DNA from 2 places in the Streptomyces sp. NPDC085460 genome. Region 2 is predicted to be linked to the other one. Evidence: riboswitches for the same ligand, from Rfam matches in the RefSeq annotation. Region 2 holds a riboswitch; the other holds the start of a gene.

Region 1 (3,946 bases), on a different contig from region 2:
TCGGCCGCTTCCTGGTCGGCGCGGGGGCGGTCGGCCGCCCCGGGGTCGTTCACGGTGAAGCCGGTCTCGCCGGGAAGCACGTAGTGGAGGTGTTCGCGGGCGAGGCGGCGGACGTAGGCGGGGTCCTGGAGGCGGGCCTTCTCGTCCCGCAGCTCCTCGACCCGCCGGGCCGCCTCGGCGGCCTTGCGCTCCTGTTCGGCGATCTCGCCCTGCTGGGAGACGTAGCTCCTTATCGGGTAGGCGAGGGCGACGACGAGGGAGCAGACGACGAGGGCCAGGAAGGCGGCGCGGCCGGTGAGCCGGGAGCGCCGGGCCTGGCGGCGGGTCTGGGAGCGGTAGACACGGGCGGCGGTCTGCTCGCCGAGCAGCCTGATCCGGGTCGCGGTGGAGAACCGGTCCCGGTCCTTGACGGCCATGTCGTGTCGCCTCCCCTGTCGTCCGGTGTCCTTCTGTCTCCGGTGTCCCTCAAACGTGCGTCCCCGCACACGGTACGGGACCGGGTGCGGGGACGGACGGAACTGCGGTGCCGGGGCCGGTCGGCCCCCGCGGTCAGCCCTTGAAGCGCGGGAAGGCGCTGCGGCCGGCGTAGACGGCGGCGTCGTCGAGGATCTCCTCGATGCGCAGCAGCTGGTTGTACTTGGCGACGCGCTCGGAGCGGGCCGGGGCGCCGGTCTTGATCTGGCCGCAGTTGGTGGCGACGGCGAGGTCGGCGATGGTGACGTCCTCGGTCTCGCCGGAGCGGTGGGACATCATGCACTTGAAGCCGTTGCGCTGGGCGAGCTCGACGGCGTCGAGGGTCTCGGTCAGCGAGCCGATCTGGTTGACCTTCACCAGGAGGGCGTTGGCGGACTTCTCCTCGATGCCGCGGGCGAGGCGCTCGGGGTTGGTGACGAAGAGGTCGTCGCCGACGAGCTGGACCTTGTCGCCCAGCTTCTCGGTGATGACGTTCCAGCCGGCCCAGTCGTCCTCGAACAGCGGGTCCTCGATGGAGACGAGCGGGTACGCGGAGACGAGCTCCTCGTAGTACTCGGTCATCTCGGCGGCCGAGCGGGACTTGCCCTCGAACTCGTAGGAGCCGTCCTTGTAGAACTCGGAGGCGGCGCAGTCGAGCGCGAGCGCGATGTCCTTGCCGGGGACGTAGCCGGCCTGCTTGATGGCCTCGATGATGAGGTCGAGCGCGGCGCGGTTGGAGTCCAGGTTCGGGGCGAAGCCGCCCTCGTCGCCGAGGCCGGTGGAGAGGCCCTTGGTCTTCAGGACGGACTTGAGGGTGTGGTAGACCTCGGTGCCCCAGCGCAGCGCCTCGGAGAAGGACTCCGCGCCGATCGGGGCGATCATGAACTCCTGGATGTCGACGTTGGAGTCGGCGTGCGACCCACCGTTGAGGATGTTCATCATCGGAACGGGCAGCAGGTGCGCGTTCGGGCCGCCGAGGTAGCGGAAGAGGGGGAGGTCGCTGGCCTCGGAGGCGGCGTGCGCGACGGCGAGGGAGACGCCGAGGATGGCGTTGGCGCCGAGCGAGGACTTGTCCGGGGTGGCGTCCAGGTCGAACATGGCCTGGTCGATCAGGCGCTGCTCGGTGGCGTCGTAGCCGACGAGCTCCGGGCCGATCTGCTCGATGACGGCGAGGACCGCCTTCTCGACACCCTTGCCGAGGTAGCGGTTCTGGTCGCCGTCGCGGAGCTCCAGGGCCTCGAAGGCTCCGGTGGAGGCGCCGGACGGCACGGCAGCACGACCGGTGCTGCCGTCGTCGAGGCCGACCTCGACCTCGACCGTGGGGTTGCCTCGGGAGTCCAGGATTTCCCGGGCTACGACGACGTCGATGGACGGCACGAGCATCTCCTTCTGGGATGTGACGCTAGGTGTGACGCAGGGGTCGCAAGGTCTCGTTCGCCTTGCGACAAGAGCCTAACCGGCTCCGGCGGTCCGGCCAGCCGACCGCCCGTCCCCTGGGACGAAAAAGGGCCCAAGAGCACGCATCGAAGGACGAAAGACCCGGGATCTACTGGACAGTAACGGCAGAACCCCGGTCCGGAGCCCACGGGGGAAGGGGCTCGGGACCGGGGTGGTCACCGCGGGAGGGTCGTCGGGCACCGGGAAGCCGCCGGACTCACCGGTGCCGAGGGCCTTACTTCAGGTGGAGCTGCTGGCCCGGGTAGATCAGGTCGGCGTTCTCGACGACGTCCTCGTTGAGCTCGAAGAGCTCGGCCCAGCCGCCGTCGACGCCCTGCGCCGCGGCGATCTTGCTGAGGGTGTCGCCGGCCACGACCTTGTACTCGCCGTCGCCCTTCTTGACCTTCTTGCCGGTCGGGGTGGTGACGGTCTTCTTGGCGGCGGCCTGCGGCGCGGCCTGGGCCTTGGGGGCCTGGCGCTGCTCGCTGCGGTTGGCCGGCTGCTCGGCGGAGCGCTTCGGGGCGCTCTGCTGGGTGCTCTGCTTCGGGGCGCTCTGCTGCTGGGTGCTCTGCTGCTGCGGAGCCGCCTCGGCGGAGCCGCCGTCGTAGGAGGCGGAGGAGAGGCCGACGCCGCAGCTCGGCCAGGCGCCCTTGCCCTGGCCCGCGAGGACCTTCTCGGCGATGGCGATCTGCTGCGACTTGCTGGCCTGGTCGGCGGTGGGGGCGTAGGCGGTGCCGCCGAACGCGGCCCAGGTGGAGGCCGAGAACTGGAGGCCGCCGTAGTAGCCGTTGCCGGTGTTGATCGACCAGTTGCCGCCGGACTCGCACTGGGCGACGCGGTCCCACTCGGAGGCGGTGGCGGCCGAGGCGGTGCCGGCGGCCATCAGCGGGGCGGCGACGGCCGCACCGGTGACGCCGACGAGGGCGACGACGCGAGTGGCCTTGGAGGGACGACGGCGCTTGCCCGTGCCGGAGAACAGCATGGAGTTTCCTCTTCACCGACGCCTGTGAGGTGAGCTGTCGGGTTCGGGCTTGAAGAGTTCGCCCGGCCACGCGTCCTTGCGCGCGGCTTCACCCCTAGCCGGTCGGCCGTCCGTCGTTCCCGACGGCCGGGACCGGCACGAACCTTGGGTCCCCCACTCCTGCCTGCGGCGCTTTCGCGACGACAGTTCCCGGCGGCCGACGGCAGGACTCGGCGTTTCGGTCGACGGGGCCCGCGGTGGCGAGCGGTGATGACCGTAGACACACACCTGCTCGAAGTTCAAAGGGCCTTACGACGGACAAATCGCCCTTACTTGCACTCCGTCAGACCTCGTTTGCGCAGGTGAGAGCTGACGGAAGCAAAGTTTGCGGACGTGACACGCCAGTTGGGGCGAAGAGACCCATGTCTCACTTTCCCAAAATCGGACATAAGGCCCTGAAACGGCCTCACTTCTCCGACGGAGGGTTCGTCAGCTCAAGGCTCTGACCAGGGAGGATGAGATCCGGATCGGTGCCGACCGTATGGCGGTTGGCGTCATACAGGGCGTCCCAGCCGCCGGGGAGATCGTTCTCCCGCGCAATCTCCGACAGGCTGTCACCCGGCCGCACGGTGTAGGCGTCACTTGCGTCCGAGTTGACGGGGATTGAGGTGACCTTGTCCGCAGCTGCGGCATGTCGACCGGATTCCTGCTCGGTGTCCGTCTTGTCGGTTTCCTCCGGGGCGGCCTCGCCCCGGTGCTTGCCCGTCCCGGGTGTGGCCGACGACACGTCAGCCCCGTCCGTACCGGGGGTCACCGGGGTGGCGGGCGCCTCGGGGTCCGCCGGGGTCTTCGAGGCGTCCGGCGACGTGACCGGGGCGTCGGGCGCGGTCGTGCCGGGGGCGATGGTGCCGGGGGTGCCCGTGGAGGCGTCCGGGGCGGGCGTGGAGGCGTCGGGGGCGGGCGTCGCCGGAGGCGTGGCGGTGCCCTCGGGGGCCTGCGTGGCGGGCGCGGTGGGCTCGGCGGGCGTGGTGGGCTTCGCCGGCGCGGCCGGAGCGGTGGCGGTGCCGGCCGCCGTCTCGGCGGCCTTCTCGGCCT
Region 2 (3,946 bases):
CGGCAAGCCCGCCCCGCGCGACGGCGCCCTGCCGGACGTCATCGGCGAGCAGCTGCGCGAGGTCGTCGTCGAGGAGGTCCCGGCCCGGGCCCTGATGGCCGCCTACCGGCTGCCCGAGGACGGCACGCGCGCGTGCGACGCCGCCGACCTCGCCCTCACCGTGCTGGGCGGCGGCGAGTCCTCCCGCCTGCACAACCGGCTGGTCCGCCGGGACCGCACCGCCGTCGCCGCCGGCTTCGGCCTGCTCCGGCTCGCCGGCGCGCCCTCGCTCGGCTGGCTGGACGTCAAGACCTCCGGCGGCGTGGAGGTGCCCGCCATCGAGGCGGCCGTCGACGAGGAGCTGGCCCGCTTCGCCGCCGAGGGCCCGACCGCGGAGGAGATGGAGCGCGCCCAGGCCCAGCTGGAGCGCGAGTGGCTCGACCGGCTCGGCACGGTCGCCGGCCGCGCGGACGAACTGTGCCGCTTCGCCGTGCTGTTCGGCGATCCGCAGCTCGCCCTGACCGCCGTCGACCGCGTCCTCGGCATCACCGCCGAGGAGGTGCGCGAGGTGGCCGCGGCCCGGCTCCGGCCCGACAACCGGGCGGTCCTGGTCTACGAGCCCCTGGAGAGCGAGGCCACCGAGGCCGCCGACAGCGACGAGGAAGAGGGAGCGGACCAGTGACGGACACCGCAGAGCCCCTGACCAGCATGGATTTCCACCCGCGGCCGCAGGCCGGCGAGGCCAGGCCGTGGGCCTTCCCCGCCCCCGAGCGCGGCGCGCTCGACAACGGCCTCACCGTGCTCCGCTGCCACCGCCCCGGCCAGCAGGTCGTCGCCGTCGAGATCTTCGTCGACGCCCCGCTGGACGCCGAGCCGGAGGGCCTGGACGGAGTCGCCACCATCATGGCCCGCGCCCTCTCCGAGGGGACGACCGAGCGCGGCGCCGAGGAGTTCGCCGCCGAGCTGGAGCGCTGCGGCGCGACGCTCGACGCGCACGCGGACCACCCGGGCGTCCGGGTCTCCCTGGAGGTGCCGGTCTCCCGGCTCCCGAAGGCCCTCGGGCTCGTCTCGGAGGCGCTGACGTCCCCGGCCTTCGACCCCGACGAGGTCAAGCGCCTGGTGGCCAACCGGCTCGACGAGATTCCGCACGAGGCGGCCAACCCGAGCCGCCGCGCGGCCAAGCAGCTCTACAAGGAGCTGTTCCCGGCCACCGCGCGGATGTCCCGGCCGCGCCAGGGCACCAAGGAGACGGTGGAGGTCATCGACGCCGCCGCCGTCCGCGCCTTCTACGACGCGCACGTGCGGCCCGCCGCCGCCACGGCGGTCGTCGTCGGCGACCTCACCGGCGTCGACCTGGACAAGGTCCTCGCCGAGACCCTCGGCGGCTGGACCGGCAAGCCGGCCGCGCCGCGCCCGATGCCGCCGATCACCGCCGACGACACCGGACGGGTCGTCATCGTCGACCGCCCCGGGGCCGTCCAGACCCAGCTGCTCATCGGCCGGATCGGACCGGACCGGCACGACGCCGTGTGGGCGGCGCAGGTCCTCGGCGTGTACTGCCTCGGCGGCACCCTGACGTCCCGTCTGGACGCGGTGCTGCGCGAGGAGAAGGGCTACACGTACGGCGTGCGTGCCTTCGGGCAGGTGCTCCGCTCCGACGGCGAGGGTCACGGCGCCTCGATGCTGGCCATCAGCGGCTCGGTCGACACGCCCAACACCGGCCCGGCGCTCGACGACCTGTGGAAGGTGCTCCGCACCCTGGCCGAGGGCGGTCTGACCGACGCCGAGCGGGACGTCGCCGTGCAGAACCTGGTGGGCGTGGCACCGCTCAAGTACGAGACGGCCGCCTCGGTCGCGGCGACCCTCTCGGACCAGGTCGAGCAGCACCTCCCGGACGACTACCAGGCCCGGCTGTACGCGCGGCTCGCCGAGACCGGCACGGTCGAGGCCACGGCCGCCGTCGTCAGCGCCTTCCCGGTGGACCGCCTGGTGACGGTCCTGGTGGGCGACGCCGCCGAGATCGAGGAGCCCGTGCGGGCCCTCGGCATCGGCGAGGTGACCGTGGTGAGCTGACGCTCCGTCGGTCCCCGGCGGAGGTCTCCGATGTGATGAAGCGTCGGAGACCTCCGCTTTGTCCGTTATGGCGTCAAGATGATCGTATGCCCTGTGGCATGTCTTACAAAAAGGCGTGTCTGTTTGGCGATCGACATCCGTCCGGCCTAGCGTCGATCCGGCTGTCCGACCGACGCACGCGCCGCACCCGCGGCAGCGGGCAGCCATCGCCGAGTCCCCGTCAGGCGCGAGCCTGGGGAGCCGGGGACCCACCCAAGTCCCTGGGGTGAATCGGACGCCTTCGCCGCGCGGAGGGGTCCGTAGGAGACCTTCCTGCTCCGAACCCGTCAGCTAACCCGGTAGGCGAGAAGGAAGGAAAGGAACCGTCTTGGCGTTCACCCGTGCCACCGGGAAGCATCGTGGTGCGAGCCGACTGGCTCGCCGCAGCGCCGGCATCGCCGGCGTGGCCGCCCTCGCCACCACCGGCGTCGTCGGCACCCTCGCCTCTCCGGCGCTCGCCGCCGACACGGACGACCGTTCCGCCGAGGACACCGGCCTCACCCAGGTGATCGCCGACGAGTCCATCGCCGACCAGCTCAGCGCGCAGGCCGCCGCCCAGGAGCAGGAGGCCGCGGAGGCCGAGGCCCGGGCCAAGGCGCGCGCCGAGGCGAAGCGCAAGGCCGAGGCCCGCGCCCAGGAGATCCGCGAGGCCAAGGAGCGCGCCGCCCGCGAGGCCGAGCGCCGCAGGCTCGCCTCCTTCAACCTCCCGGTCGCCGGCTCCTACGTCTCCACCGGCTACAAGACCGGTGGCTCCCTCTGGTCCTCCGGCAGCCACTCCGGCGTCGACTTCCACGCCGCCTACGGCAGCTCGGTCGTCTCCGTCGGCTCCGGCACCGTCGTCGAGGCCGGCTGGGGCGGCGCGTACGGCAACAACATCGTGATCCGGATGAACGACGGCACCTACACCCAGTACGGCCACCTGTCGTCCATCGGCGTGTACGTCGGCCAGTCCGTCGAACCCGGCCAGCAGATAGGCGTCTCGGGCTCGACCGGCAACTCGACGGGCCCGCACCTGCACTTCGAGGCCCGGGCCACCGCCGAGTACGGCTCCGACCTCAACCCCGTCGCGTACCTCCGCGCCCGCGGTGTCAGCCTCTGACCCGTCGCACCGCGTCGAAACGGCCCCGGCTCCCACGAGCCGGGGCCTTTTTCGTCGCTCCTCGCCCGATACGGCCGCCGCCGTGCACCGGTCGAATTCCGAGGGGGCATCGGAATTTCCGGCGCGCTGCAATAGAGTCGCGTGAGAAGCGCCGCTCGAATTCGGTGCGCGCGGAGCGAAAGCGGAGGTCGGACATGCGGGTTCCCGCGCAATCGGTATGCACGGCGATCCGGGACGACATCGTCTCGGGGGTCTTCGAGCGCGGCAGCCGGCTCACCGAGGACCAGCTCGCCCGCCGCTACGGCGTCTCCCGCGTGCCGGTCCGCGAGGCGCTGCGCACCCTGGAGTCCGAGGGCTTCGTGGTCAGCCGCCGGCACGCGGGCGCGCAGGTCGCCGAGCCCACCGAGCAGGAGGCCGCCGACCTCCTCGACGTACGGGCGCTGCTCGAACCGCTCGGGGCGGCGCGGGCGGCCCAGCGGCGCACCGACGCGCACCTCAAGGTGCTGCGCGGCCTGGTCAGGCTGGGCCAGGAGCGGGCCCGCCGGGGGCAGGGCGAGGATCTGCGGGCGCTCGGCGGCTGGTTCCACGAGACGCTCGCGCAGGCGTCGGGGAGCCCGGCGCTCTCCGCCCTCCTCACCCAGCTGCGCCACAAGATCGCCTGGATGTACGTGGTGGACCAGCCGGACCGGCCGGTGGACGCCTGGGCCGAGCACGGGGCGATCGTCGACGCCATCGCGCGCGGGGACGCCGAGCGGG

What was found. Region 2 has a riboswitch for cyclic di-AMP ahead of ACIGHB_RS30455 (M23 family metallopeptidase). Riboswitches for the same ligand answer to the same signal wherever they lie in the genome.
Positions count from the first base shown of each region.
Region 1: another riboswitch for cyclic di-AMP. It lies ahead of ACIGHB_RS27090 (transglycosylase family protein); the one in region 2 lies ahead of ACIGHB_RS30455 (M23 family metallopeptidase).

Region 1 is NZ_JBITTO010000011.1:62,104-66,049, forward strand. It holds gene ACIGHB_RS27080 (septum formation initiator family protein) at 1-416, opposite strand, end outside; gene eno (phosphopyruvate hydratase) at 550-1,836, opposite strand; gene ACIGHB_RS27090 (transglycosylase family protein) at 2,126-2,872, opposite strand; cyclic di-AMP (ydaO/yuaA leader) riboswitch at 2,877-3,053, opposite strand; gene ACIGHB_RS27095 (transglycosylase family protein) at 3,318-3,946, opposite strand, start outside.
Region 2 is NZ_JBITTO010000015.1:20,774-24,719, reverse strand. It holds gene ACIGHB_RS30465 (M16 family metallopeptidase) at 1-661, shown strand, start outside; gene ACIGHB_RS30460 (pitrilysin family protein) at 688-2,052, shown strand; cyclic di-AMP (ydaO/yuaA leader) riboswitch at 2,250-2,411, shown strand; gene ACIGHB_RS30455 (M23 family metallopeptidase) at 2,420-3,190, shown strand; gene ACIGHB_RS30450 (GntR family transcriptional regulator) at 3,385-3,946, shown strand, end outside.